2 regions of the Bacillus sp. CZDM1 genome follow, and region 2 is predicted to be linked to the other one. Evidence: riboswitches for the same ligand, from Rfam matches in the RefSeq annotation. Region 2 holds a riboswitch; the other holds the start of a gene.
What was found. Region 2 has a riboswitch for glycine ahead of ACY3XC_RS27865 (amino acid permease). Riboswitches for the same ligand answer to the same signal wherever they lie in the genome.
Positions count from the first base shown of each region.

Region 1: another riboswitch for glycine. It lies ahead of gcvT (glycine cleavage system aminomethyltransferase GcvT); the one in region 2 lies ahead of ACY3XC_RS27865 (amino acid permease).

Region 1 covers NZ_JBUESO010000001.1:510,108-534,451, reverse strand. Annotated here, with positions in the region: gene ACY3XC_RS02865 (rhomboid family intramembrane serine protease) at 1-1,169, shown strand, start outside; gene ACY3XC_RS02860 (hypothetical protein) at 1,132-1,965, opposite strand; gene ACY3XC_RS02855 (YqgQ family protein) at 2,152-2,361, shown strand; gene ACY3XC_RS02850 (ROK family glucokinase) at 2,371-3,345, shown strand; gene ACY3XC_RS02845 (M14 family metallopeptidase) at 3,445-4,632, shown strand; gene ACY3XC_RS02840 (YqgU-like beta propeller domain-containing protein) at 4,824-5,966, shown strand; gene ACY3XC_RS02835 (DUF2759 domain-containing protein) at 6,006-6,179, opposite strand; gene ACY3XC_RS02830 (MBL fold metallo-hydrolase) at 6,375-7,010, shown strand; gene ACY3XC_RS02825 (class I SAM-dependent methyltransferase) at 7,210-8,292, shown strand; gene ACY3XC_RS02820 (DUF2626 domain-containing protein) at 8,338-8,580, opposite strand; gene ACY3XC_RS02815 (helix-turn-helix transcriptional regulator) at 8,661-9,356, opposite strand; gene comGA (competence type IV pilus ATPase ComGA) at 9,652-10,734, shown strand; gene comGB (competence type IV pilus assembly protein ComGB) at 10,721-11,752, shown strand; gene comGC (competence type IV pilus major pilin ComGC) at 11,786-12,100, shown strand; gene comGD (competence type IV pilus minor pilin ComGD) at 12,100-12,534, shown strand; gene ACY3XC_RS02790 (hypothetical protein) at 12,518-12,856, shown strand; gene comGF (competence type IV pilus minor pilin ComGF) at 12,807-13,280, shown strand; gene comGG (competence type IV pilus minor pilin ComGG) at 13,319-13,660, shown strand; gene ACY3XC_RS02775 (YqzE family protein) at 13,730-13,915, shown strand; gene ACY3XC_RS02770 (YqhG family protein) at 14,130-14,921, opposite strand; gene ACY3XC_RS02765 (DEAD/DEAH box helicase) at 14,899-16,587, opposite strand; glycine riboswitch at 16,744-16,832, shown strand; gene gcvT (glycine cleavage system aminomethyltransferase GcvT) at 17,026-18,129, shown strand; gene gcvPA (aminomethyl-transferring glycine dehydrogenase subunit GcvPA) at 18,150-19,496, shown strand; gene gcvPB (aminomethyl-transferring glycine dehydrogenase subunit GcvPB) at 19,489-20,949, shown strand; gene ACY3XC_RS02745 (rhodanese-like domain-containing protein) at 21,043-21,426, opposite strand; gene ACY3XC_RS02740 (lipoate--protein ligase family protein) at 21,609-22,445, shown strand; gene ACY3XC_RS02735 (SRPBCC family protein) at 22,487-22,966, opposite strand; partial or broken gene ACY3XC_RS02730 (vitamin B12-dependent ribonucleotide reductase) at 23,357-24,344, shown strand, end outside.
Region 2 covers NZ_JBUESO010000025.1:19,922-27,042, reverse strand. Annotated here, with positions in the region: gene ACY3XC_RS27885 (transporter substrate-binding domain-containing protein) at 1-527, shown strand, start outside; gene ACY3XC_RS27880 (amino acid ABC transporter permease) at 590-1,333, shown strand; gene ACY3XC_RS27875 (amino acid ABC transporter ATP-binding protein) at 1,356-2,090, shown strand; gene ACY3XC_RS27870 (phosphoglycerate dehydrogenase) at 2,173-3,372, opposite strand; ZMP/ZTP riboswitch at 3,431-3,509, opposite strand; glycine riboswitch at 3,701-3,782, shown strand; gene ACY3XC_RS27865 (amino acid permease) at 3,975-5,339, shown strand; gene ACY3XC_RS27860 (ornithine cyclodeaminase family protein) at 5,556-6,545, shown strand; gene ACY3XC_RS27855 (YitT family protein) at 6,663-7,121, opposite strand, start outside.

The DNA.
Region 1 (24,344 bases), on a different contig from region 2:
AAGCATTATCAGAAAGACTGGAAAGAGAAATCTCCTTCCCGATAAACGATGAGTATTTAGACCAAGACGTTATGGCTCAAAAGAAAGCAGCATTGGATTCTGCTCTCCAAAGGTCTAAAAAAGAAAAAGAAATATTTTCGAATGGTAAACCATTTTTTACATATCTTTTTATGATTATCCAGGTTGCACTTTTCTTATTGTTAGAGCTTCAAGGGGGAAGCACGAATACCTCTACTCTGATTAAATTTGGTGCCAAATTTAATCCTTATATCTACGAGGGAGAATGGTGGAGATTCATAACGCCGATCTTCCTTCACATCGGCTTTTTACATTTAGCAATGAATACCTTGGCTTTATACTTTTTAGGACCGGCTGTCGAAAAAATCTTTGGTAATACCCGATTTTTATTGATCTATCTTTTTGCCGGGATATCAGGGGTTATAGCCAGTTTTATTTTTAGCCCGAATATTTCAGCCGGTGCAAGTGGAGCAATCTTTGGATGTTTTGGGGCATTGCTTTATTTTGCCCTCATTTATCCAAAACTTTTTTTTCGGACAATGGGCCCTAGTGTCATTACAGTACTGGCCTTTAATTTAATTTTTGGATTTACCGTTTCCATCGTAGATAATGCCGGTCATTTAGGAGGTTTGGCTGGAGGTTTCCTTGCAGCAGGAATCCTCCATTTTCCTAAGAAGAAAAAGCCATTCTTACAAACACTATTTTTGTTACTATCTGCCTCTATTATATATGGCTCCTTAGTATATGGTTTTCAACATTCTGCTACAAGCGGGAATGAAAGTTCTACTATGATGTTAGCGCAAGAATATATTAAACAAGAGAACTATGAACAAGCATATGACGTATTAACGAAATACGTGGAGGACTCTCGAAAACAATCTCTAGAAGTATATTTTGCTTTATCTTTTGTAGAAATTAAGATGAACAAACTCGATGATGCTAAATCTCATCTGCTCAAAGTGATACAATTAGACCCTGGTTTACCCGAAGCCTACTATAATTTAGCCTTACTCCATTTAGAAGAAAATGACCTAAATAAGGCGAAAAAAAATGCTGAAAAGGCGGCAGAATTAAAACCAAGCCAACAGGAATATTCTGACTTGGTTCAGGAACTTAATCGTTTACTGCCATCATCTGACGGAGGAGAATAGGCTCACCTAAAGCGGACTCTGTTAATACTAATAAATGTGTTTTGTCGGTTGCAATTAAAATAAGTGGAAGGGTACTGCCTTTGGGATTTTCAATGGCACCCTCTGCTTTTTTTATTCCAAGGATATAATTTTTATACAAGCCCTCCCATAGGTTTCCTACAATTGCGGCGGTTTCTGATTTTGTAAAACCCGGTAATGTATCCTTGGCCATTTCATTAAATTCGCTGAGGGGAAAAGCTTGATAGTTGCTCAAATTAATAGAAAAATGACGCAAACCTTTGTTCCAGCTGAGCTGCAGCATTCTTTCTACCTTTTGTTCCAACTGTTTCTTCACATTAGACTCATCGGCAATAGCTGTTAGGAAGAAAGTTTGATCCGAGGACATTGCTTGGGAACTGAAAATTTGGTTTTCATTTTCATGGAGCTCTGCATGGTGAAAGGTAATGGCTTGTAAGAAAACATTTTTATCCATGGTTATTCTTTTTTCTTGCTCAATTAATGCAGTATTCTGCTTCCAGTTCCAAAGTTCATCGATAAGACGTCCGTTGGCATATAGCAAGGCAGCATCCTGCCTTAAGTATGCCTTCCGATCCAAAGTGGAATGTTCTTTCCATAAAATTGTATTTGTTGGTTTATTCATCACTGTAAGCGTGGTTTGTGCAGTTTTAAAGCTTACCTTTGGATCAATCGGGAAGTAGGTGATACTCTCCTGTACTTTCGGATTTTTATAATGATGTATCGTAAAAGCTAGAATAACAGTGATAAATACGCCTAGCACTAAATAGGCTTTTTTCATCTAATCCCATCCTTCCTTTTTCCTATTGAGAGATTAATAGCAGGTATATTTATGTTATATGGGAACAATTGGCTGGACATGCCATATTCTTGTTTCATTCTTAGCAAGAACAGCTTGAGCGTGGTAGGGGCTTAAGGTATACTTTACATGTAATGTTTCTCATTCCTTATGTAAGAGGGCTAAATAATGAAGTCAATCTATGATATTCAACAATTTTTAAAACAATATGGAACAATTATTTATATTGGTGATCGAATCGCTGACCTTGAATTAATGGAGTCAGAATTAAAAGATTTGTATCAAGCTCAGTTAATTGAACCGAAAGAATACTCAACTGCACTGTTAATTTTAAGACATGAAATTAGATTTTTAAAAGAAAAAGAAGAAAAAAGATAGGTGATTATGGTGTCGGAACAATGGATTGTTGGTGTTGACCTGGGTGGAACTACTACAAAAATAGCTTTTATTAACTTGAATGGAGAAATCCTTCAAAAGTGGGAAATTCCAACTGATAACGCAAATGAAGGTCAAAATATTACTAGGAATATTGCAAATGCAATCAATCAAAAATTAGCAGACCTTAATGAACAAAAGTCCAAATTAATTGGAATTGGTATGGGTGCACCTGGACCTATAGATTATGAAACTGGTGTTGTTCTGAATGTTGTTAATCTAGGTTGGAAGGATAACTTTCCTTTACAAGAAAGTTTGCATTCACTAACAGATTTGCCAGTGGTTATTGAAAATGATGCTAATTGTGCAGCATTAGGGGAAATGTGGAATGGTGCCGGTAAGGGTGCCCGAGATCTAGTGTGTGTAACACTTGGAACGGGTGTAGGCGGCGGCGTAATTGCTAACGGAGATACCGTACGAGGTATTAACGGTGCGGCTGGGGAGATTGGTCATATTACGTCTATCCCTTTTGGAGGAGCGCCTTGTAACTGTGGAAAGTCTGGCTGTCTTGAAACAATTGCTTCCGCAACGGGGATTGTTCGTTTGGCAAAGAATGAACTATCAAAAGCTGATGCAAAGGGGCCGCTAGCCGTAATACTTTCTGAAAATGGGGACGTTACAGCAAAGGATGTCTTTGATAGCGCTCGAAATGGTGATGAACTGGCTAAAAAAATTGTCGATGAAGTTGCCTTCCATTTAGGATATGCTCTTGCGAATATTGCTAATACACTGAATCCGGAAACGATTGTACTTGGCGGCGGGGTATCTCGTGCAGGTGGTCTTTTATTAGACGCAGTAAAAGTAAACTTCTCTATGTTTGCTTTCTCAGCAGTTAGAGATTCTACAGCTCTTTCACTGGCAACATTAGGTAATGATGCAGGAGCAATTGGTGCAGCTTGGCTTATAAAAAATAAACTAAATTTATAAAGAGCAAATTAAACCTGCAATAACATGCAGGTTTTTTATTGTGCTCATTTTCTGCTTCCTTTCATCATATGATTTTTATGATGGAAGGAGGCAGAAAAAATGGAAGTTCGAGTCCGTGAAGGTGATTCATTTTCGTATTATGGCCGATTATTTATGGTACCGCTTGAACTTATTACCGATTCAAACGAGAAGGTAGAAGCTTCTAGTTTGAAATCAGGTGCAAAAATAGTCATTCCAGGCTACGTTTCTGTTCCGTACACAATTAAAGAAGACGATACTTTGTGGAAAATCGGAAATGAAAAAAAAGTACCGATTGACGCTATGATGATTCTAAATCAAATGAAAGATCCCAATCGATTAATTCCAGGTGAAATCCTCTATCTGCCAGAACGAATTTCAAAGCAAAATCTTATTCCGAAATTACCATTTGATTCAAGGATACTAGTGAAGCAAATAAAAACTCTTAAGAAGTATTATCCATTTATTCATGTTGATACAATAGGCACTAGTGTTTTAGGGAAGCCCATTCAAGAAATTAGAATCGGAAAAGGGTTAAAAAAGGTTCATATGAACGCCTCTTTTCATGCAAACGAATGGATTACAACGATGGTATTAATGACCCTAGTGAATCAGTACCTCCTTTCATTAACAAATCGGACTGCAATAAGAGGAATTAATACAATAAATTTATATAATGAAACGGAGTTATCAATTGTACCATTGGTAAATCCAGACGGGGTAGACCTAGTATTAAATGGTCCACCTGCAAGCCGTCAGGATGAAGTGGTAAACATTAATGAAGGCAGCAATGAATTTGTTCATTGGAAGGCAAATATAAGAGGGGTAGACTTAAACAACCAGTTTCCGGCGAATTGGGAGATTGAGCAGGAGCGGAAGGAGCCTAAGTCTCCTGCACCTAGAGATTATCCAGGCAAGTCTTCATTATCAGAACCAGAAGCAATTGCGATGGCAGATTTAATGAAAGAAAATCATTACGATCGAATTCTGGCTTTTCATACCCAAGGCGAAGAGTTCTATTGGGGATATGAAGGCTTTGAACCTCCAGAATCAGAAGTCTTGGCAAAGGAATTCGAACGAGTCAGTGGATACAAGGCGATACGAAATGTAGATAGTCATGCGGGATTCAAGGATTGGTATATTCAAGAGTTTAAACGCCCTGGTTTTACTTTAGAACTTGGAAGGGGAATAAATCCATTGCCCTTATCTCAATTTAATGACATTCTCCTAAAAGTTGAGGGTATTTTTCTAGCCTCACTTTATTTGTAAATAGTACTTCCACTACTTGTAAAATGAAATCAATGACATTAAAATAAACTATTGTGATGGTTATTTGAAAATAAGAAAAAGTCGTACAGCTGCGACTTTTTTCTTATTTTTAAAATAATTCTGTTATTATTGAAACGTTTTTGTAATAATAACGTACTAATTATTAAGAAGAAATGGGAGGGAGGAGAAAAATGGGTTTAAACAGTAGTAAAATGAATATTAAATATATGTTCCAAATCATGTTTTTACTCATTTTTGTCTCCTTATTTAGTGCCTGCACGCACCAACAAGATGCCAAGCCCAGCCCTTCTAAAGAAATTGACAAGGATAATAACAAACCCTCTCAGCCAGTAGAAGCTTGGAAACTCCCAATTGAAATTCCTGAAGGTGAATTCTATAAAATAGGGAGCTGGTTTTCTGACCATCAGTTACTCTATATTACTAACCTTGAGCAATCATCATCTGTATATTTTTATAATCTTTTAACTGGTAAAAGTGAATTACTATATAAGAGTGAGGACCCAATTGTCACATTACAGGTTAGCCCATCAAAAAAGAATATACTAATACAAACTTCTCCTTCCACCTATGAAGGACAGGTTATCATCCTATCTCCTGAGGGCTCTGAACGAATAAAGAAATCTTTCCCCTCGTATGAATTAGCCTTTGAATGGAACCCATATAATGAGTCGGAAATTCTAATCTCTTCTTTTAATGAAGATTGGACATATCAAATGCTGCTGCTTAATATTGAACAAAGTAAAACAACTGAATTATCAATTCCTCAGCCATTTATTAAGTGGATAGGGAAAGATGAAGTGGCCTATCTGAACTGGGATGAAACGAGCCCTTCACTTTTTGCGCCACTCATGTTAAAGAAAATGGGAGCAGAAAGTGAAGAAGTACTATTCAATGATGTACTTCAGTTCTCATCCTATCAAAATACTCTAATGACTGTTACCGCCAGGGATGAGGAGCAATTACAAGCATCATATCGTTTTTATAATAAGGACAAAAAGCAGCTATTTTCTTTTTCTATCCCTCATCTGACAATGTTCTCAGGCTGGTTAGTTCCTTACCATGACTTTAATGAGAGTAAAGGGAAATTCATTACCTTTAAGCCCATAAAAAGTGTTGAAGCCGATGCTTACACAGAAGGCTTTGAACTTGTAAGTTATGATATTAATAAGGGTGACAGCGATATGATTTTGCAAGGACAGAAGAATGAACCAATTCTGCTCTCACCTACTGGGGAAGCTGCACTGTATGGAAATCGTTTTGAAAAAATCATTAATTTAGAAACAAAAGAAATATCTGAGCTCGTAGAAAAATAAAAAGACTGCCGGTTGGCAGTCTTTCATTTTTCCCCGAGCTTAGTGTGCTGTAGGAAAACCACTTTCAATAAGGGTCATGATTGCAAACCAGCCAAAAACAGCCAATGTTGCTACTGCCCAAAATGCCCCTAAGAAATTTTTATTTTTTAGGGCAGTGAATGCACCATAAGCAGCAAGTAAGGCAACCAAAGCAAAAATAATAACTACTCCCATTAATAAAGCCCCCTTTATTAGATAATACTTGGGCTTAGCCCAAATCTCTAAAATAGTTATGTAAGAATATTATATACACTCGATTCTTATTTTATATTCTTTTTTATCATTTGTCGAGGGCTAAAAAAGTTAGCAATGAAGCTTACATAGTGTAAAATAATAGTAAGGTAAAAATAGTTGGAGGTAATGAAAGAAATGAAATGGTCTCAAATCCCTCTAGGGGTATTACAAACAAATTGTTACATAGTTGAAAGACCTGACAAATCCTGTTTAATCTTTGATCCAGGCAGTGAAGGGAAAAAGCTAATTAAGTGGTTAACAAAGAGAGAACTCAGACCAATTGCAATTTTTTTAACTCATGCACATTTTGACCATATTGGTGCCGTTGATGAGGTAAGAGACTACTTTAAGATTCCTGTTTATATTCATGAAGAGGAAGAAGATTGGCTGATAGATCCGGCTTTAAATGGTTCGAAGTTTTTTCAAATGCAAGAGTTGATGAAAATGAAAAGAGCTGACTATATCTTAAAACAAGAGGAAACGTTAACGATTGGTGATTTTACGTTCTCTATTTTTGAGACTCCAGGGCATTCGCCTGGGAGTGTATCCTATTACTTTGAGTCCGAGGGATTTGTTGTATCAGGGGATGCACTATTTAAGAGCAGTATTGGTCGAACAGACCTCCCAGGGGGTAACCATAAACAATTAATGAAGAGTATCCATGAAAAATTATTATTTTTACCAGAAGAAACAGCTGTTTTATCGGGGCATGGACCTATAACCACAATTGGAGAAGAAATGGATAGTAATCCGTTTTTGAATGGTTTTTAAATCCCAAAGCGGCAGCGCCTAGGCAGGCTGCTTGTGCTAGACGGATTTGTTCCATAGAAAAGCCCTTCTCGTCGGAGAAGGGCTTTTTTGGGGGATGTCCTATTATAAATAATGGGAGGGATATAGTTAAGCTACTAAATTTACAATATAACAAATTTATCACTGTGTCAATGATGTAAAATGAAAGAAGGAAAAAATTATGTTTAGCTATTTAAAGAGGTTAATTTCAAACTCAGAACTAAACTTAATATCCTATGCAGAGTATATTGAGGCAGTCCTCTATCATCCTGAATTAGGATACTATATGAAACATAAACAAAAAATTGGCAGCCAAGGAGATTTTATTACGACAAGTAATATTTCTGATATTTATGGGAAAATAATTGCCAAATGGTTCGCAAATGTTTGTAAAGAAAATGATTTAGAACCTATATTTTGTGAGATTGGTGCAGGAAATGGTCGCTTTGCTCATGCCTTTTTACAGGAATGGGAGGATTCCATCAAAACTCCGTTCAAATACATAATTGTAGAGAGCAGTCCCTATCATTTGAGTTTGCAAAATGAATTATTAAAGCCTGCCTATACTGTAACGCAAGTAACCAGCCTTGATGAACTTGAAGCGTTTGAAGGGATGGTCTTTTCCAATGAATTATTTGATGCCATGCCTGTTCATGTAATTGAGAAAGTGAACGGTCAATTGTATGAGGTTATGGTGGGAATGAAAAATGAAACCTTATATGAGGAAAATGTTCCGCTAACCAATTCATCGATCTATACTTTTTTAGAGGAAAGCGGTTTGGTATTAAAGGATAAGCAGCGAATAGAAGTGCCTTTGTTAATGGAAGGGATGGTGCAAGATATATCCCTCGTGTTAAAGAGGGGGCTTGTAGTAACAGCGGATTATGGATATACCAAGGAGGACTGGAAGCAGCCTTCAAGAATAAAGGGAAGCTTAAGGGGATATTATCAGCACCAAATGATTCATGATGTTTTGGAGCACCCTGGAGAAATGGACATAACGACACACATTCATTTTGATTGGCTAATACAAAAGGGTAAGCAGGCAGAATTGTTATTCCATTCAAAGCTTAGGCAGGATGAGTTTTTACTTAAAGCAGGAATATTAAAGGAGTTAGAAAACCATTATGATCCAAATCCATTTTCAGAGGTAAGCAAACGAAATCGTGCTATTCGCAGTTTGATAATGCCGTCTGGTATGAGCTCGTTTTTCCATATAGTTATTCAACAAAAAGGTATAAAAGGTAATCTATTTATAGAATAAAAAACACCGGAATAGGTCCGGTGTTTTTTATGTGTTAATATCTTCTCAATGTCCTCCACCCAGCGGCATCATAAATGTTGTCCAATAAGTGAAGCCTGCGAAGAATACTGTCAAATACCCACAGAAAACATACATGTACATACGTTCGGATAATTTTAGATAGCTTAACAAAACAAAGAATCCAGTTTGGGCTAAGAAAAGCATGGCAGTTTTATCCATATCACCTAAATAGAACATTACGGTGAAAATACCTGTCCAGAAACCCAAGACCCTGTACATACGATCCATATGTATCCCTCCTTTTCCCCTACGGTACCATCAAGAAATATTATAAAGAAAAGGAGTTCAAATGTAAATAAAGTTTCAAATTAGTTTGAAACAAGCGCCTGGTAAGAGCAAGTTTCACAACCAGATATGATATTTTCTTTCTCAACTAGCTCCACATTGTCAAATAATGCTTCAAACATTCCTTTTAGGAACTCATGATGCATAGCACAAACACTTTCGTGTTCCTCTGCAACTTCTTTGAACGGACAATTGTAAATCTGGAAGTAAATTTTTGTGTGATCCCCATTAACTTCGAATTCTGGATAGAATCCTGCTAATGTTGCAGCACTTTTTAATATGGTTAGCTTTTGATCAAATTCTATTTCTTCCCCAAAGGATCTTCTTGTCAATTCCTGCTCAATTACTTCAGTTCCAAAACGCTTACCAGTTAAATAAAGAGCTTGTTTACCAGCTTCACCTAATGTAAGCATAGTAGTAATTGCTACTTTGGATAGAAGCATATAATCCCGGAACGGGAAGTGCAATTGAATTACATCGTCCGATAAACGGTATAATCTACTTGGTCGGCCGCCTTTACCAGTCTTTTTAGTTTCAGAAGCTAACATGTTAACATCTTCAAGTTTTGATAAATGTAATCTTGCAACATTGGGATGAATATTAAAGTTCTCAGCCACCTCTTGTACAGTTACTTCTTGGTGACGTTTCGTAATGTATTGATAGATGTAATACCTAGTTGGATCTGATAAAACATTTGTTATCTTTAATGTTTGTTCCATCTCTGTTCACCTCGAACCCCCATAATTTAATCCAATTATAATACAGCTATTTAAACATGGGAATGAGGTTAACAATGTTAACACTATATGTTTAGAAATTGTTCACATTTAAAGAATGTACATCCGGGTTTGGTTAAACAAGTGTTATACAAAAATTATACAACCTATTTGTCAATAGTTGTTTTTTAGGGGATTACGAAGTAATAAACTCCAAAAATATTTTTTTAAAAAAGAAAGAATCTTGAAGGAATAGCATGAATGATGTCGAATTACTACAAAGACAAAATAAAAGGTGGTGTTACTCATTGTAAGTTCAATCGAGATACTAGCAAACAGGATTATCAAAGATGCTGCTAGAAACCAAGCTACAGATATTCACATTGTACCCAGAAAGAAAGACACTCTCATTCAAATCCGCTTAACGAACAAACTCATTCCCCGGTTATCACTTCCAAAAGATGAATGCGACAGGTTAATTTCACATTTTAAATTTACTGCAAATATGGATATCGGAGAACGAAGACGCCCACAAAGCGGTGCGATTTTTTGTGAAGTGGATGGGAAATTAATGGGTCTTAGGCTTTCAACCCTTCCATCAAACAATCGAGAAAGTCTGGTGATCAGACTATTGCCTCAACAAGAACAGATTCCCTTTCACCAACTCTCACTTTTTCCTGGAATGACCAGAAAACTACTTGCCCTTCTCAAACACGCACATGGATTAATTATCTTTACTGGTCCAACCGGATCAGGAAAAACCACAACTCTTTACTCCCTTTTAAATGAAACCGCACATCTTTTTCATCGTAACGTAATCACACTTGAAGACCCTATCGAAAAAAACTACGATTCTGTTTTACAAATACAAGTGAATGAAAAAGCGGGCGTAACATACGCAGCGGGCCTAAAGGCAATTCTTCGTCATGACCCCGACATTATTATGGTCGGTGAAATACGTGATGCGGAAACAGCTAAAATTGCAGTGCGGGCTGCATTAACAGGACATTTGGTTCTCAGTACAATGCATACAAGGGACGCTAAGGGGGCGGTATACCGTCTCCATGAGTTTGGTGTAAATTGGTTAGAGGTAGAACAAACCCTCATTGCAGTTACAGCTCAGCGATTAGTGGAGCTGACATGTCCATATTGCGAAGGGGAGTGTTCACCCTTCTGCTATTCGTACGGAAGATGGAAAAGAGCGAGTGTTTTTGAACTTCTATCAGGGAGAAATCTTAATGCTGCGATGAAACAGGCGAAAGGAGAAAATATTATTTCGCGATACACGACAGTAAGAGAAGTAATAAAAAAAGGGATTGTTCTGGGTTATATTAAAGAGTCTGAATACGATCGTTTGGTGTATGATCATGAAGCGCCATAATTGGTCTGTTAATGAGCAGGCTAATTTCTTAAAAAGGATAGGAGAATTATTGGCACGCGGGTACCCTATTGCAGAAGCAATTGAAAGTTTATCCTTGCATTTATCAAAGAATCGAAAGGAGGAGCTGTATCAGTGTTTAGTTGAGCTGAGAAATGGGGTATCATTCCATGACGTCCTAAGTAATCTAGGCTTTCACAAGGATTTAATTGGTTACGTCTATTTTGCGGAGCGGCATGGCAGCTTTTCGGAGGCACTTCTAGAAGGGAGCAGTCTAGCATTAGTAAAGGAGAATGATAGAAAAAAATTAGTAAAACTTATACAGTATCCAGCCTTACTTATCTTTATCACTGGTTTTTTGTTAGTGTTTGTACAGAAATCATTGCTGCCAAAATTCACTAGTCTCTTTGAATCTATGAGTCTTGAAGCAAATTTCTTTATGAAGATACTCTCCTCTTTCGACACATATGTTCCAATATTAATGGCTATCCTCCTGCTTCTGTTGGCATCAGGTGCAACTTATTATATTTTTGTGTTTCGGAAAATCTCCGTCCTGAAGCAACGGTCACAACTCGTAAGATTTCCGATTGTGGGAAGAATCCTCAAATTGTTGTTTACCCATTATTTTTCTGTCCAGCTAAGTTTTCTTTTATCAGGAGGAATATCCGTATTTGAAGCTCTGCTCTTATTTGAGAAAAATCACAGGCAGCCATTTTATAGCGTGCTGGGATCGGAGATTAAGCAAAAGCTGTTAACCGGTGAAAAACTTGAGTCAATCCTGGCTTCATTCCCATTCTTTGAGAGAGAATTTTCGATGATAATAAAACATGGACAAGAAAATGGGAAATTAGAACAAGAATTACTATTTTTTAGCGAGCACTGTTTATTAAACATGGAGGAACGGATTGAAAAAAGCTTAAAAATGATTCAGCCTGTTCTTTATCTTTTTATTGGCTTTCTTGTTGTATCAATGTACTTAGCAATATTATTGCCGATGTTCCAGCTATTAGATGGAATATAGAAAAGCTAACAATATAAAATGGAGGAATTAATGATGAAAAATGAAAAAGGTTTTACACTTGTTGAAATGATGATTGTGATGCTGGTTATTTCGGTTTTATTAATTGTTACAATTCCAAATGTGGCCAGGCATAATACAAATATTAACAACAAAGGCTGTGAGGCATTTGTGAAAATGGTTCAAGCACAGGTGCAGTCTTATATTATGGAAAATAATAAGGTGCCTACGATGGCAAATCTAATTACTGATGGCTATCTTATTGAAGATACCGGTTGTCCAAATGGAACAAAGAATGTACAGATTGATTCAGAAGGTAAAGTAACAGCTGTAGCCAAACCAACAACGTAATGCATTACAATCAAAACGGATTTACATTGATTGAATCTTTGCTTGTTCTCTCCATCTTTTTAATCATCTCTTCGATAACTGTCTTTAGCATAAAGCCACAATACCAAATAGCTACTACCAAGTCCTTTATTTCCCAATTAAAAGCAGATTTATTTTACGGTCAGCAGTATGCCATCGCTAATCAGACTGAAGTGAGTGTTATCTTTATAGAGAATGAGCATACGTATGTCATCGCAGCGGGTGTTAATAGCATAGTCGAAAGAAATTATTCTCCGAGGATAACTGTAGGTCAGGGCACCATCCCACTATATTTTAAATATAATCGGAATGGGAATGTAGACAGATTCGGTACACTATTTATTCGGACGCCGCAGCAGGATTACAAATTAACTCTTTTGATTGGAAAGGGACGGTTTTATGTTTTGGAAGAATGATGGCTTCTTTTTACTCGAGCTCCTTTTATCATTGTCTGCTTTGTTTATGCTGAGTATGTTTTTTGTGCCTTTGTTAATAGATTTTGCAAATCAATCTCAGCAGCATGTGAGAGAAAAAAGAGCTAAACAGTTTTTATTTGAAGAACTTCAAGCAAATTTAATTGAGGACAGGACCAATACCCCTTACTCCATAAACCTTAATGGAACAGAATATAAGATTTACTGGCGTTTGACCTCAGTTAGTGGACAAAAGGAGGTGTGTGTGAAAGTTGATGAAAATACACTTCTCTCAAGTTTTGAAGACTGTGCGATACCCGAATGAAAAAGCTTTTACTCTCCTTGAGGTGCTTTTTGCATTCTCAATCTTCACAACGATCGTATTTTTCATGTTTCCGGTATTTCAAATCATATTAGACAATAAAGATTCAAATGTAAGACTCCAAAACATGGAGTGGGACGTATTTTGCAGTCAGATAAAAAAGGAAATCCATATTAGCTCTAAAGTGGAAGTGGTTTCAGGTAACCTGGTATTAACCCTAGGTAATGAAAAAGTTTTATATGAAAAGTATGGCAGTAATATAAGAAAGCGAGTGAATTCTACTGGACATGAAACATTACTGCAGAATGTTTCTGTGGTCACGTTTACAAGGATAAATAACTCAGTGAAAATTACCGTAAAAGATGTCTGGGAAAGAGAATACAGTGTTGTAGTACATTCCTATATTGAATGGTTTCCAGTAATATGAGGAGCAGTGAACGAGGATTTACATATCCATTGACTTTAGTGGTACTCATTTTGTTTCTTTCTATTTTTTCCTTTCGTGTAGAACAATTGCTATCTGAAAGGAAATTGTCGTATGAAACAACTGTGATTCTTCAGGAGGAATATTATTTCCATTCTTCTTTTAAAAAAATCGAAAAATTATTGCAATCCGGTGGTGTTGTACCAGTTAAGGGCTCATTCTCCTATCAAAAAGGGATTATGGGATATCAAGCAGACATTCCGATCGGGTCGGTACAGAAAATCAACTTTACTCTTAAAATGCACACTGGTGAAACAGTGGCAGGACGCGGCTTTTTTGATCTTGCCGCAAAAAAAATGATTAAATGGGCTGAAATTTATTAAGGGTCTTAGTAGTTTGAAAAAATAAAATATGGACATACTTTTAGGGAAGAAATAAAGGCAGGTGTGTCCATGAAAACAAATGATTATGTAAAATATATGACTCAAACTCTTGTTAAATATGCGGACCAGCCAAAAGATGAACGAAAACGGCTCCGGGAAGAGAGAAAGCAGGCCAAGGCATCTTTTTGGTATCGTTGGTTCGGGATTCTTCCCTATATTTTTTATATCGAAGTAAAAAATAGGAGAAAAAGGTAAAGAAGCAGAATCATGTCTGCTTCTTCTTTATTGTTCTGTCTAGCTCCAGCGCCTAGGAGCTCGGGTCATAAGCCAATCCGTCAAAAAGGTTAAAGAGCAACCTTTCCGCCGGCTCGTCTTATGCCTGTCGCCCCTAGGAAAAAATGAACTGCATTTTTCCCTAGGAAAAAAGCAGTTCATTTTTTCCCTGGTCAAGGCGCTTCCGCTTTTCGTATTAAACAGCCTTATCGGTTAAATAAAACAATCCGCCATTAATAAACGAGATGTTTATTTTTGGTTCATACTGTTCCTGTAAAGCTTTTTTCTCTGTTTCGTAACTTTCATTTTCTTCTTCTGCATCCTCATAAAAATGGTGAAGAAGCTGCAAATCCTTCTCCCAACGCTTCCTGGCATCCTCAGCCCAAGAATGATCATCTTCATCAATTACTGTTTTTAGATAATTTTCAATTCGTGCCAAACCGCTTTTCGGTTTTACAAGCGGCGATAGTGTAAATGAATAATCTGGTATTTTCGGTGTAAGCTGAACATTCTGCAGATGATCATGGAAATCCTCTACCATTTGTCCATTTATGAGCTGCAAACCGATTGATTTAAAAATATCCCGTTTCCGGTCGCATTGATATGATATCTTAACATTCATACACAACCAAGGCATTAATGGCGTTTGTTGATTGTTATTCTGGTGATTCTCATAAAGCCTGATGTAACTCGATAGTTTCTTTGTTGATTGAAATATTTGATGCAGTCTTGGGGACCCAAAATGAATGGTTTCCCCTTTTATATTTTCGGGCGCTATCTGTGGATTCGTAATAAGAGTAAGCTTCATTGGATTAGCTATTCCACCCGTTTTTTCTAAATAGTGCCAATAAAAAGGTCTATTCATTAATTCCTTATCAAGCTCAATCGATAACTGAACAGATAAGTATCCAGGGCCATTTTCAGTTATTTCACATTCATTAGCCTGAAAATAGCGTATAAGAAAGTTATGAATTTCCAGCTGCTGCATGTGAATCCTCCTTCTGCATGTCTTTAGCCAAATCAATCATAGATGTAAGGTTTTCCATCTTAATTCGCATTTCACCTTCAGAGCAGGATTGTCCAAATATATCAATTAAATGATCTTCAATACTTCCAAAGTCTAGCTTCGTTAAGATATCGTCTAAATCACCTATAACTTTTTCAAATAGTTCAATTTTTTCATATAGAAGCTTTAATATATGTTCTTCAACTGTGTTCTGGATGGCAAAGTTATAAATCATTACGTCCTTTTCCTGGCCAAGACGATGAATCCTGCCGATTCTTTGCTCAAGCCTCATTGGATTCCAGGGTAAATCGAAATTAATTATATGATTACAGAATTGGAGGTTAATTCCCTCGCCGCCAGCTTCAGTCGCTATGAGGACTTGTGCATGTTTTTGAAATAGCTCACGCATCCAGTCTTTTTTCCCGCGCTTAAAACCGCCCCGGAAAGGAACAGATGATATCCCATTTTGTTTTAAATACCATTGAAGATACATTTGGGTCGCTCTGTATTCGGTGAAAATGATTACCTTATCATCGATTTTTTGGATTAACTCCAATGCCTTTTCTGCTTTTGAGTTTGTTGTAACTGCTTCTACCTTTGAAATTAAATATTGAATTTGATCTTCGTATGACTTTGTTGGATTTTCTTTTTTTTGCAGCATATTTTTAAGAGTATAAAATACGGACTCCCTGCTGCTGCAGGCTTCACGCTGTAAGGTCATCACCGAGAAAGCACTTGTTTGAACCCAATCACCCTCACTTTTTAATTCAGTAATGGCTTCATACAATTCTTTCTCTTGAGGTGAAAATTCAATCGGAATCGTTTCTACATGTCTTTTGGTCCATTCAATACCTGTATCGGCACGCCGGTTTCGAATCATTACCTTATTTACCAGCTCTTTCAAATGCGCATTGTCATTTAATGAGCGGGCATCCCGTTTGTATTTTTCATAAAATGCTGTTTCACTGCCTAAATGTCCCGGTTTTAATAGGGAAACAAGATTGAAGATTTCTTCAATCCGATTTTGTATCGGAGTTGCAGTGAGAAGAAGACAAAACTTCTTTTTTAGATTTTGAACAAACTCATAGTTTTTAGTCTTATTGTTCTTCAGTTTGTGTGCCTCATCAATAATAATTAAATCGTAGTCTTGTTTATAAATAATATCACGATGAGGGTCCCGTTTAGCGGTATCAATCGAAGAGACAACTACATCGCATTGCTCCCATACATAGCTTTTTCTTTGAGAAACAGCAGGAATGAAAAATTTACTATTTAATTCATAGGACCATTGGGTCACTAGCGAAGCGGGAACGAGAATTAATACTTTTTTAACGAGGCCGCGAATCATGTATTCTTTTAATATAAGTCCGGCTTCTATTGTTTTTCCAAGACCCACTTCATCTGCAAGAATAGCTTTTCCATTCATGTTTTCAATTACCTGCTTTGCGGTTTCGAGCTGATGGGGCAGCGGGGTTAGATTAGGCAGATGACTTGGTGCTTGTAAGCCTTCAAAATCAGGGATTATCAGATGTTTTTCAACTCCAACTGCCAGCTTAAAAAGCTCCCGATTTCCCCAAGGGCCATCGTTTTCAATTCTATGTAAAAATTCATCCTGCCAAGAGGAATCAAATTCTATTTGAACTGTCATGTTTTTCATCTCCCTTTTGCAGAAAAATTTATTGCTCAATATTATGCTTTAATGGTAGGATGTAAATAGCTTTGAAAGTTTTAAATATTGTAATAAAATAATTTTTTTCAGATGTATATTTTAGTATGACCCGAATTTGAAATTATTATAATGCGGATGATGACAAGGGGAGAGACTACTGATGTAGCGCCGAAGGAGCAAGCACAATGTGTGAATCTCTCAGGCAAAAGAACTCTTGTTTGACGCAGCTCTGGAGAGTGCTGACTAAAGGGCAGCCACCAAAGGGGAAAGCCTAGCCTAGGTAAACTTTCAGGTGCAAGGACAGAGACCTTCTTTTTCGTAAAAGGGAGGTTTCTGTCCTTTTTGTTGTTTATGCACTAAAGTATTTAACAAGGTATCAACCTATGAAAAACATCTTTGATTAAAGGGGGATTATTGATGAGTGAATTAAAACGCACGCCGCTATTCGAAGTGTATAAGGAATATGGCGGGAAAACGATTGATTTTGGAGGCTGGGAGCTGCCTGTTCAATTCTCAAGCATCAAGGAAGAACATGAAGCTGTCCGCACAAAGGCTGGGTTATTTGATGTATCGCATATGGGGGAAATCATCGTCACAGGACCCGACAGCTTAAACTACTTGCAAAAGATGTTAACAAACGATATTTCAAAAATTAAAAATGGCGGAGCACAATACAATGCAATGTGCTATGAAAATGGCGGCACTGTTGATGACCTGCTAGTTTATAAAATAGAAGACAATCATTATTTACTTGTTGTGAATGCCTCGAATATTGAGAAGGATTTCAAATGGCTTGAAGCCCATTTAGAGGGAAATGTTTTGATAGATAATTTATCTGAAAAAATGGCTCAATTGGCGCTGCAAGGCCCACTTGCTGAAAAAGTACTTCAAAAGCTTGCAGGTGATAGCGATTTAACTGAAATTGGCTTCTTTAAGTTCCAATGGGAAATGGAGATTAATGGAAAAAATGCACTAGTTTCACGAACTGGGTATACTGGTGAAGACGGCTTTGAAATTTATTGCGATGCGTCAGATGCTGTAGAACTTTGGAAGGCGATTTTATCTGCTGGAGAAGAGGATGGCGTTGTTCCATGCGGGCTTGGTTCTCGGGATACACTTCGCTTTGAGGCAACTTTAGCTCTATATGGCCAAGAATTGTCTCCTGAAATTTCGCCATTAGAAGCTGGAATTGGCTTTGCAGTTAAGTTGAACAAAGAAGCAGATTTTATTGGTAAAGAAGTACTTAAGCAGCAAAAAGATGCAGGGGCGGCTAGAAAGTTAGTAGGAATTGAAATGATTGATCGTGGTATACCACGTCACGGCTACCCAGTATATAAAGGCGAAGAGCTAATTGGTGAGGTTACAACTGGAACTCAATCACCATCCTTGAAAAAGAATATTGGACTTGTCCTTATTAAAAGTGAACATGCAGGTATTGATTCTGAAATTGACGTGGAAATTCGCGGAAAACGCCTAAAGGCGAAAATAGTCCCAACACCTTTTTATAAACGAGAAAAGTAAACACGAGGGGAGATTAGGTTATGAAACATCGTTATTTACCTATGACTGAAGAAGATAAAAAGGCAATGCTTGATACAATTGGTGTTAGTTCCGTTGATGAATTATTCAGCGATATCCCAGAAAAAGTACGATTTAAAGGTGAATATAACATCAAGGCAGCAAAGTCAGAGACTGCTTTGATGAAAGAGCTTTTTAACATGGCTTCTCGTAATGCCGATTTAAAACGAAATGTATCCTTTTTAGGAGCAGGGGTTTATGACCATTACATGCCAGTCATTGTCGACCATGTTATTTCCCGCTCTGAATTTTATACAGCTTATACACCATATCAACCAGAAATCTCTCAAGGAGAGCTTCAAGCTATTTTTGAATTCCAAACGATGATCTGTGAATTAACAGGCATGGATGTTGCGAACTCCTCTATGTATGATGGCGGGACAGCTCTAGCTGAAGCAGCAATGCTAAGTGCTGGTCATACAAAACGTAAAAAAATCCTTGTTTCAGGTGCCGTTCACCCTGAATCAAAGGAAGTCCTCAAAACGTATGCAAAAGGACAGTATCTTGAAGTGATTGAAGTTCCTGTTGATAACGGGGTAACAGATATTGAAGCCTTAAAAGGTTTGGCAAACGAGGAGATTGCAGCAGTGATCGTTCAGTATCCAAACTTCTTCGGCCGAATTGAACCATTAAAGGAACTTGAAGAAATCATCCATGCTCACAAGTCACTGTTTGTTGTTTCAAGCAATCCGCTATCACTAGGTGTATTAACACCTCCTGGTAAGTTCGGAGCAGATATTGTTATTGGTGATGCACAACCGTTTGGTATCCCTACTGCGTTTGGCGGTCCACACTGCGGATATTTTGCAGTAACCACTAAGTTAATGCGTAAAGTTCCAGGCCGTCTAGTCGGCCAGACAACTGATGATCAAGGACGCCGTGGTTTTGTACTAACTCTTCAAGCCCGTGAACAGCATATCCGTCGGGATAAAGCGACATCTAATATTTGTTCTAACCAAGCATTAAATGCCCTGGCAGCCTCAGTAGCGATGACGGCGCTGGGTAAAAAAGGAGTTCGCGAAATTGCCGCTGCTAACCTGCAAAAGGCTCACTATGCGAAAACTGCATTTAAAGAAGCTGGTTTTGAAGTCATCCATGATGGTTACTCGTTTAACGAATTTGTTGTTAAATTAAATAAACCTGTAAAAGAAATTAATCAAGAGCTGTTGCGAAAAGGAATGATTGGCGGATACGATTTAGGCAGTGATTATTCGGAGCTCGCAAATCACATGCTCGTTGCGGTTACAGAACAAAGATCGAAGGAAGAAATTGATACTTTTGTGAAAGAAGTGGGGGATTTACATGCATAACCAAGACCAGGCACTCATTTTTGAACTTAGTACACCAGGAAGAATTGGATACAGCCTCCCTGAAATGGATGTTCCTGAATTAGAACTTAGCAGTCTTCTTCCGGAAGGGTATTTGCGCGAAGAAGAGCCAGAGCTGCCTGAGGTATCTGAGCTTGATATTATGCGTCATTACACCGCCCTTTCACGTAGAAATCATGGTGTTGATTCTGGTTTTTATCCATTAGGCTCCTGCACAATGAAATATAACCCAAAAATTAATGAAAATGTAGCTCGGTTTAATGGATTTGCTCATGTCCATCCGCTTCAAGACGAAAGCTCTGTCCAAGGTGCTCTTGAGCTGCTGTATGATTTGCAGCAGCATTTAATTGAAATCACAGGAATGGACGAAGTGACATTACAGCCAGCAGCTGGTGCCCATGGTGAATGGACTGGATTAATGATGATTCGTGCCTTCCATGAAGCAAATGGGGATCTAAAGCGTACAAAGGTTATCGTTCCCGATTCAGCACATGGAACAAATCCAGCATCGGCAACGGTAGCTGGGCTTGAAACGATTACAGTTAAATCAAATGAGTATGGTTTAGTTGACCTAGACGATTTAAAAAGAGTGGTTGGCGAAGATACAGCTGCTTTAATGTTAACCAACCCGAATACACTTGGTCTATTTGAAGAAAATATCGTTGAAATGGCTGAGATTGTTCACGCTGCAGGCGGTAAGCTCTATTATGATGGTGCAAACTTAAATGCGGTTCTATCAAAAGCTAGACCGGGAGATATGGGATTTGATGTTGTTCACTTGAATCTTCATAAAACCTTTACCGGTCCACATGGCGGCGGAGGTCCTGGTTCAGGTCCTGTTGGTGTAAAAGCAGACCTGATTCCTTTCCTTCCGAAGCCAGTGATAGCAAAACGTGGTGAAGAGTATGTGTTTGATTATGACCGTCCGCAATCTATCGGCCGTGTGAAGCCTTTCTATGGTAACTTTGGAATTAATGTACGTGCTTATACCTACATTCGTTCTATGGGGCCTGACGGTTTAAAGGCGGTAACAGAGTATGCAGTATTAAATGCAAACTATATGATGAGAAGACTGGCTGAGTATTATGATCTTCCGTTTGATAAGCATTGCAAACATGAGTTTGTACTAAGTGGAAGAAGGCAGAAAAAATTAGGTGTTCGTACTTTGGATATTGCAAAACGACTGCTTGATTTTGGCTACCATCCGCCAACCATCTACTTCCCGCTGAATGTAGAAGAATGTATTATGATAGAGCCGACTGAAACAGAATCTAAAGAGACTCTTGATTCATTTGTAGATATCATGATTCAAATTGCGAAAGAAGTAGAAGAGAACCCAGAAATCGTCCAAGAAGCACCTCACACAACCGTAGTAGGTCGTATGGACGAAGCAACAGCAGCTCGTAAACCAATTCTTAGATTTCAAAAGGCTTAACATATAGAAGGGCCAGATTCTGACAGCAGAATCTGGCCCCTTTTCTATGCACAAAATAAAAAGACTTCCACTTAAAAGGAAGTCTTCATTGGCTTATTTTTTTACTTTCACTTTACCGGACCATTTTTTAAACCCGCCTTGAAGCTGGGTAAGGTCTTTGTAACCTTTACGATGTAGAAACTGTGCTGCACGGGCACTCCGCATTCCGTTTTGATCATATAAATAAACAGGTAAATCTGGGCGAAGCTCCTTCATTCGTGTTCTTATTTGGGAAATCGGAATATTACGAGCTCCTAAAATATGACCTGCTTCGAAATCGTTAGGTTCACGTACATCGATTAGCTGTGCCTTCCTATAACCGGCACGAAACTCCTCTTCCGTTACCGTTTTAACAATCCTTTTTTGATAAAAATAGGTGAAAACGGAATAAGCTATAACTGCTACAATGATGATTAATAGAGGTATAAGTGAATTCAATTTCTTTTTGCTCCTTTCAAGCTTTGGTACACTATGTTTTATTATATAAGTCAATCGTGCAAAGATAAAGAATAAACGACAAAAACTTCTTCTTCATTATACCAAAAACTTCTCGTTTTGAATTCATATCAGATTTTGGTAGACTAAAACAAGAGTAAACTACATAAAGATGAGGTTTTTAAATGGATAAAGAGGTATGGCGATTTATAGATTCTGGAAATTGTTCACCATCATTTAACATGGCGTTGGATGAGGCTTTGCTTGATTGGCATAGTGAAGGGAAAATCCCACCGGTTATCAGATTTTATGGCTGGGAACCTGCAACTCTATCGATAGGATATTTCCAAAAGGTTGAAAAAGAAATTAACTTGGAGGCAGTAAAAGCCCATGGATTAGGGTTTGTAAGACGGCCTACTGGCGGCCGTGGTGTTCTGCATGAGCACGAGCTTACGTACAGTGTCATTGTTTCTGAGGATCACCCAGAAATGCCTAAAACGGTAACAGAGGCTTATCGTGTTATTTCAGAAGGGATCTTAAAAGGATTCCATCAACTTGGATTAGAAGCATACTTTGCAGTTCCAAAAACAGACGAAGAGCGGAGTGCATTGAAGGATCCACGCTCAGCAGTGTGCTTTGATGCACCAAGCTGGTATGAACTCGTGGTTGAAGGTCGTAAGGTCGCAGGAAGTGCACAGACAAGGCAAAAGGGAGTCATTCTCCAACACGGATCGATACTTTTAGATTTAGATGAAGATAAACTGTTCAGTTTATTTAAATATCCAAATGAGAGAGTAAAGGAACGGATGAAGTCTACTTTCAAAAATAAAGCAGTTGCTATTAATGAAATCAGTCCAAGAAGAATTTCACTTGAGGAAGCAAAAGAAGCTTTTTATAAAGGATTTGCTGATGGGCTTAATATCGAACTTGAATCCTATCAATTAACAGAAGAAGAACTTGCATATGTAAATAAAATTGCAAAAGAACGATATGAAAGCGATGACTGGAACTTCAAAAGATAAAAAAATCAGGCGAACCCATTTATGATGTTCGCCTGATTTTTTTATTGTTGTGTGACTTTTTCTATTTCCTTTATATACTTTTCATACCAGATTTTCCATTCTTCTTTACGTTCAATAGTCCGGCCATCCAGTAATGCTTCTATGACATCTAAACAGACATGCCACCCAGCAAGATCTCTTGGAGTATGATCGGTTATTTTATTCATTTTTTCTTTTAAGACTAATAAACATCCATCTTGCTCCTGCGATAACTCAAAACGGACAACGTCCTCTGCCCACGTAAACTCCAATACAGATTGCATTTTTAGTTCGAGTATCTCCATGTCCTCAAAGGTACCATCCCCCATGTCAAACTTAATTAGTCCCCCTTCGCGGAGTTCATCTACACGAAGCTCTGAAAACCATTTTGGAAGTTTCTCGTTATCGGTTAAATAAGACCATATCTCCTCAACAGGATGTTTAAGAAGGCGTTCATATGTGGCAGAATAGCCTTTTTCAACTTTCTCAATATTTGCTATCATCTATTTTCTCCTCCTCTTATTGACTTATTAATTAAGTATACCTTTTTTAATATTCTCGTTAATCAATTTAACTCCTTTTATTTCGTGATTTTCCCTATAATTTAAAATCGCAACCTGCGAATTTTGTTAAATTTACTCGTTTTATGCCGAAATCAAAGAGATATCTTGTCTTTTCTCCTGTTTCTAGTTTATTTTAAGTTTGACAAACTTATTTATTTCTGCATAAAACACAATATGTAGTGGTGTCGAAAATATTTTCGGTACTATATATTGATTTGTATATCCAACCTGTGTTAATTTATTTATATCGAGTCAGCAAGATATACAAGATATAGTCTCACTTACTAGAATTTCATACAAGATATAGAATTTTTTGAAGGAGTTGTTCTCATGTCTGTAGTTTTTAGACAAGAAATGAATATTGATTTTGAAAGGTTGAATGAGGATATCCACTTATTCCCCCAGGTGCACCCGGTTACCCCAGATATGAAAATAACTCATAAGGGTGTTTCACGATTGGTCATGTTGGACCGTTACACCTTCAAAGACACTGCAAAAATAACCCTAACAAATGGCGACTTTGTTGTACTCACGATAAAAGAAGATCCAAAATTCCCAGCACGCGGACTTGGATACATCATGGAGATAGATTGGGAGAGTAAAAAAGCAAAGGTTTTAGTGGAAGAGGAGTTTAGAGGAGTCCTTGATGACCCCGAAGAAAGTGCCACAGGTTTAATATGGAAGTCACTAGATGTCATTGAAAAACCTTTGGAACTGTTCTATGAGCAAATAGCCAAGAGGAATGCTACAGGGCTTGCGTCAGTTGAAGAAACAGAAGAGAAGAGAAGAGAGTGGTTCGAAAAGTTTTATAACGAGCTTGTTTCGATGAACTTCATTCCAGCTGGTCGTGTTCTTTATGGCGCCGGGGCTGAAACAGATGTAACATTCTTTAACTGCTACGTAATGCCGTTCGTTCCAGACTCACGTGAGGGCATTTCAGATCACCGTAAGCAGGTAATGGAGATCATGAGCCGCGGTGGCGGTGTAGGAACAAATGGTTCAACTTTAAGACCAAGAAACACCTTGGCAAGAGGCGTAAATGGAAAATCATCGGGTTCAGTATCGTGGTTAGATGATATTGCGAAATTGACACATTTAGTAGAACAAGGTGGGTCGCGCAGAGGTGCTCAGATGCTCATGATTGCGGACTGGCATCCAGACGTTATTGAATTTATTATTTCAAAAATGCAAAACCCTAGAATTCTACGGTTTTTAATTGATAATTCAAATGATGAAACAATTAAGAAACATGCTAAGGATAAACTTAAGTTCACACCTTTAACAGCCCAAGAAAAGGCAATGTATCAAGGAATTTTGA
Region 2 (7,121 bases):
AATCAGGTAAAATTGATGCAATTATCGCTGGTATGTCACCAACAGCAGAACGTAAAGAAACAATCGACTTTTCAGATAACTACTATACATCCAATTTAGTGATGGTTGTAAAAAAGGGCAGCAAGTATGAAGGTGCTACTTCTATCCAAGACTTCAAAGGGGCAAAAGTTACAGCTCAATTAAATACCTTCCACTATTCAGTGATCGATCAAATTGAAGGTGTAGAAAAGAAAACAGCAATGGACAACTTCCCAGCTATGAGAGTAGCCCTTGAATCAGGAATGATTGATGGATACGTTTCTGAGCGTCCAGAAGGAGTTAGTGCCTCAGCTGCAAATGAAAACTATGTAATGGTTGAATTTGAAGAAGGATTTAAAACATCAGCAGATGATACAGCAATCGCAGTCGGACTTGAAAAGGGCAGCGACTTAACAGATAAAATCAATGAAATTTTAGCTGGTATCTCAGAGGAAGACCGTACCAGTATTATGGATAATGCTATTAAGAATCAACCAGCAGCAAATTAATCATGAGAAACCGGCTGTATTGAATCATACAGTCGGTTTTATACAGTAAAGGAGGATAAAAGATGAGTCTTGAGTGGGTCATTAAAATAATTGCAGAAAACTGGCCTATGTTCCTTCGTGGCGCTGGTTTAACACTATTGATCTCTCTTATAGGGACAATTATTGGGGCAATTATTGGATTAGCGGCAGGGGTAATCCGAACCATCCCAATGCCTGAACGTGGGGCAAAGAAAGCTTTGTTAAATGTAATTAACGCAATTCTATCAATCTATATTGAATTCTTCCGTGGAACACCGATGATTGTACAAGCGATGGTTATTTATTATGGTTCTGCGTTAGCATTTGGTATCGATATGAATGTTTTTGTTGCAGCGATTATTGTTGTATCAATTAATACGGGAGCCTATATGGCTGAAATTGTACGTGGTGGGATTGTTTCGGTCGATAAAGGACAGTTCGAAGCAGCTCATGCTATCGGAATGACTCATTTCCAAACGATGTGGAATGTAGTATTGCCACAGGTTGTTCGAAATATTCTACCGGCAACAGGGAATCAATTTGTTATTAATATTAAAGATACGTCCGTTCTGAATGTTATATCCGTTACAGAATTATATTTTGTTACAAAATCGATTTCGGGTAATAACTTTAGATATTTCGAATCATTTTTCGTAGCATGTATGATTTATTTTGTGATGACCTTTATTGTAACAAGAATATTGCTATACCTTGAAAAGAGATTAGATGGTGCTGACAACTATACGATGATTGGAAACGACACACAAGGAGAAGTAAATCAAAAATAATGGGAGAAGGAGGAGAGAGAATATGGAAAAGATTATTGATATTCAACATTTAAACAAATCCTTTGGAACACATGAAGTATTAAAAGACATTAATTTTTCGGTGAATAAAGGAGAAGTTGTCTCCATCATCGGATCCTCAGGATCTGGTAAATCAACTCTTCTTCGCTGTATTAATCTATTAGAAAAACCAAGCGGCGGACAAATTATCTATCATGGCGAAAATATTTTAGATGAAAAGCATGATGTAGCGGATTACCGGAAGCATTTAGGCATGGTGTTCCAACAATTTAACTTATTTAATAATCATAATGTTCTAAATAACTGTGTGGTAGGACAAATAAAAGTATTAAAACGCTCCAAAGAGGAAGCAGAAGTAGTAGCGATGAAGTACTTGAAGGTTGTTGGAATGGACAAATATATCAACGCGAAGCCAAAGCAGCTATCCGGCGGCCAAAAGCAGCGCGTGGCGATTGCAAGAGCACTTTCCATGGAACCAGATGTAATGCTGTTTGATGAACCAACATCCGCACTTGATCCAGAAATGGTAGGAGAAGTTCTAAAAGTCATGAAGGAACTCGCAGAATCAGGTCTGACAATGTTAATCGTAACGCACGAAATGGAATTTGCAAGAGAAGTATCAGATCGCGCTGTATTTATGGATAAGGGAGTTATTGCGGAGGAAGGAAGTCCAGAGCAAATTTTCAATAATCCAACACAAGACCGTACTAGGGAATTCCTAAAACGTACTTTAAAATAATTACCTTGATTGAGGCATAAGAAATGGAGCCAGTTTGAAACTTGGCTCCATTTCTTATGGAAACTTAATTCCTATTTTATGTTTAAATAATACGAGCGGTTACCATGCCAGAAATTTGATTGATTTTTTCCTCTAATGCCGGAATAACATCACCATTTACTTTATTATCAATGTCAATCATAGTATACGCGTATTCCCCTCGGCTTCGGTTAACCATATCCGCAATGTTTAAATGGTAACTTGATACAGCGGACGTGATCTGTCCGACCATGTTTGGAACATTGTGGTGAAATGCCACTACTCGTTGCTTTCCTGTATAAGGTAGGGAAGTATTTGGGAAATTCACTGAGTTTTTGATGTTTCCAGTTTCTAAAAATTCCTTCACCTGACGGGCTGCCATTATAGCACAATTTTCCTCGGATTCTAATGAAGAGGCACCTAAGTGCGGAATCGGGACAGTATTTTTCATTTTAAGCACATTTTCATTCGGGAAATCTGTAATATATCTTCCAACTTTCCCGCTTTCAAGAGCTGTTGCCATATCATTTTCATTCACAAGCTCACCACGTGAGAAGTTTAAAATATGAACACCCTGCTTCATTATGCTAAATGTTGCACTGTTAAACATTTCTTTTGTATCCTCGGTAAACGGTACGTGTACAGTAATATAATCAGATTCTGAGAACAACTGTTCAATTGTGATTGCCCGCTGTACATTCCGTGACAAATTCCAAGCTGTATCGACAGAGATAAATGGGTCAAATCCAATCACATCCATATCTAAATCAAGCGCATCATTCGCTACAAGTGCACCAATTGCTCCCAAACCAATGACACCTAACGTTTTTCCTTTAATTTCTTTTCCGACAAACTGTTTTTTTCCTGCTTCCACTAGCTTTGGAATTTGGTCACCTTCACCATCTAATGCCTTTGCCCAAGCAATACCGGCAAAAAGGTTTCGTGAAGAAGATATTAATGAGGTTAGCACCATTTCTTTTACGGCATTGGCATTTGCACCAGGAGTATTGAATACAACGATACCTTGCTCTGTACATTTTTCTACCGGAATATTATTCACACCTGCTCCAGCTCTTGCGATTGCCTTTAAATTATTGCCAATTTCTAATGCGTGCATATTGAAGCTGCGAACAAGGATTGCATCCGGATTTTCACTGCTGTTATCAATCTGAAAATTGCCCTTATTGAATACCTTTAGTCCAGTTTCCGCAATATTATTGAGTGTTTTGATCGTTTTTACTTTTTCTAAAGTGATAGTGCTCATAATTTCCCTCCTAATTTTTGCTTCAATAAACAGAAAGAGGTAAGGGATATAAATCCCTTACCTCTGCCCAGGCGAACGGCTGCGACACCATGTGCTCCCTCGCGGTTATCCGCGTTTCGCCAGTTACACATGGTCTTTTTTAATTTAATTTATATTATCATAATTCTCCGAAAATGGCTATCAAAACATTTTCAAGAAAACAATCACATTGATTGTTGACAAAGTATTAATCTACTATTAAAATTAAAAATTATTTAAAGATATTTTTAACTCTATTAAATAACTAAATAATTAGAAGGCTATGATTGCTATGGATCACACTATAGCAGGAGCAGCTTCTGGAGAGACCGCTGGAATTTAAGCGGCGCCGAAGGGTTCACAATCTCAGGCAAAAGGACAGAAGAGTACTGAATATTTATTTGTAATGCTGATTATCTTTAGCATGACTAATATTATTTGCTATTCTTATACCTAAGAGATTGGAGGACATCCAATCTCTTTTTTTTCGTTTGGAAAAGAAGAAAGAGCAGTCACTCATAAAGATATTGGGTGAAATCAATGCTCATTGTTTCACATTAAAGGATTTTAAGGAGGAGTTAGGTTTGGCACAGCAAGAATTAAAGAGAGAGTTAAAAAATCGGCATGTTCAACTAATCGCAATTGGCGGCACTATTGGCACTGGATTATTCTTAGGATCTGGTAAAGCGATTCAACTGGCGGGTCCGTCCATCATCTTTGCTTACTTAATTGTGGGTATCGCCGTTTTTTTTGTTATGAGGGCACTAGGAGAACTCCTGTTGTCTAAAGCAGGGTATCAATCTTTTACAGATATTGCCGAAGATTATCTTGGACCTAGGGCAGCGTTTGTAACCGGATGGACGTATTGGTTTTGTTGGATTATGGTTGCTATGGCTGATGTGATTGCAGTTGGTCTATATGTACAATATTGGTTTGATATCCCACAATGGATACCTGCCATTATCTGTTTAATCATTTTATTAGGACTGAATCTATTAACGGTAAAGCTTTTCGGAGAATTAGAGTTTTGGTTTGCTTTAATAAAAGTAATAACGATTCTCGTATTAATTGGCATTGGGGTTATTTTGCTGGTGATAGGATTCAAGACAGATGTTGGAACAGTTACGGTTCAAAACCTTTGGCAGCATGGAGGACTTTTTCCAAACGGCATTTCAGGTTTCTTACTATCTTTCCAAATGGTCGTCTTTGCCTATGTCGGTGTGGAATTAGTGGGTGTATCGGCAGCGGAAACAGCCAATCCAGAAAAAAATATCCCATCGGCAATTAATAAAATACCTGTAAGGATTCTATTCTTCTATGTTGGCGCTCTGATTATCCTATTGTGTGTGAACCCATGGACAGAGCTAAATGCTGCAGAAAGTCCTTTTGTTAAAACGTTTGGTTTAGTCGGAATTCCGGTTGCAGCAGGAATTATAAATTTTGTCGTCTTAACTTCAGCCGCTTCTGCTTGTAACAGCGGGATGTTTTCAACCAGCCGGATCCTGTTTAATTTAGGCAAAAATGACCAGGCACCAGCCAAGTTTGCAAAACTGAATAAAAATTATGTACCAAGTAATGCTTTATGGGTATCTGCACTAGTCGTATCAGTAGGCGCTCTATTGAGCAAACTGATTCCGGAACAAGCTTTTGGTATCGTGACAACGATTAGTGCAATTTGTTTTATTTGGGTTTGGGGTGTCATTCTCATTTGCCATTTACGTTACAAGAAAACACAGCCAAAATTGCAGGCTAAATCAAAATTTAAAGCACCATTCACACCATTTATTAATTATGCTGTTCTAACGTTGTTTGCTGCCATTCTCATCATTATGCTGGTTGCTGAAGAAACACGTCCTGCCTTATTGTTGACACCTTTATGGTTTATATTATTATTTACTTTGTATTCATATAGAAGAAAAACGGAAAAAAGTATTAAATTATCGGCATAGAAGCAGAGCGCTTTTCACATTGAAAGGCGCTCTTTTGCGAGAACAACAGTTGAGGTTGCGCGATTGCCTAAAGATGCAGGGTTGGAATTAGAAGCGGTCGCGAAAATGCAAATAGAGTGATAGAATTTCTTCATAGGGTAAAAGATTTGATAAATTAGAATTTAAAAGAGAATATGCTTTACTGCAATGTGTTTCTTTTTAGAAAGTAGGTATTGAATGCTTATACTGTCAGAACAACAAATTCGCTCACTTTATACGATGAAGGATGCCATTCAAGATTTGGAATCCGCCCTGGCTGATTATATAGAAGGGAAAATCCTAAATCCGCACAGGACAGTCTTAGATTTTCCAGAGAAAAAAGCGTCTGCGCTCTATATGCCGTCCGCTATCGAATCAATTGGGAAGTCTTCAGTGAAGGTAGTGACCATTTTTCCAAATAATCCTTCCGTTGGGAAACGGACAACTCAAGGGGTTATTCTATTAAGTGATACGAATAACGGAGAGCATTTAGCCTGTTTGAATGCAACTTATTTAACAAGATTAAGAACCGGTGCAGTCAGCGGTATTGCAACCAAACATTTAGCGAAGAAAAATGTAACCTCAGTTGTGGTCATTGGATGTGGTGCGATGGCAGAGGAACAGCTTCAGGCTGTTTTGGAAGTCCGCGATATCAAGTCAATTATGCTGTACAATCGGACGAAGGCAAAAGCACTGGCTTTTGCTGAAAAAATAAATGATTTGGCGCAAACGTATGCTGGGGAAATCCACATCATGGAAGATGTCAATGAGGCGGTGTCAAAGGCAGACATTGTCATCTGCAGCACCCGCTCAGAAACTCCTTTATTTTCCGGAAGTGCGTTGCAGCCAGGAACACATATAAACGGTGTTGGATCTTATTCGCCACACATGCAGGAGGTTGATGAGGAAACACTCCATCGCTGCTCAAAGATTGTCGCAGATACAATTGAAGGTGTAAAGGGAGAGGCTGGCGACTTCATTATACCGGCGAATGCCGGAAACTGGAGCTTCTCGGAATTACACGGTGAAATTGGAGAATTAACAGCCGGTCAAATTCCTGGGAGAGTAACAGATGATGAAATCACATTCTTCAAATCCGTCGGCATCGCCTACTTTGACCTAGCTGTTGCTGCTGCCGTCTATGAAAAAGCCAATCAAGCAGGGATAGGAACAAAAGTAGAAATTTAATGTGGAATATATGACAAAAGGGTGACAGGCGCCTCGTGGCAGCCATCACCCTTTTTAAAGGAGAAAGGAGTATTATCCTCTTTGGAAGATATACTCCTTATATATAACGTAACCCTCCTAATTTTTAGCAAATACACCGTCAACTTCAACCGTCTCAAATATATTTATAAATGCATTTTCATCATGTTTTCGGACAATTTTTTTTATTTGTGTCGTTTCGTAGCGTGTAACGACCATCATGATAATCTGTTTTTTCTCTTGGGAGTAACCGCCATAACCTTCCATAATTGTAATCCCTCGATAGATTGATTCCAATAATTCCTTTCGTATTAACTCACCTTTTGAAGTAACAATCTGCATGGTCAATTTAATATGATCCGTGTGAATAGTATCAATCATCTTACCGGTTAAATAGATAGACAAAAGCGTGTATAAGGCGATATTCCAACTGAAAGCAGCTCCAGAAATTAGAACGATGAGGCCGTTCATACCAGTAAGAAGAAGACCAACACTAACATTACTTGTTCGCGAAAGAATAATCGCAATGATATCTAAACCACCAGAGGTTCCGGAGGA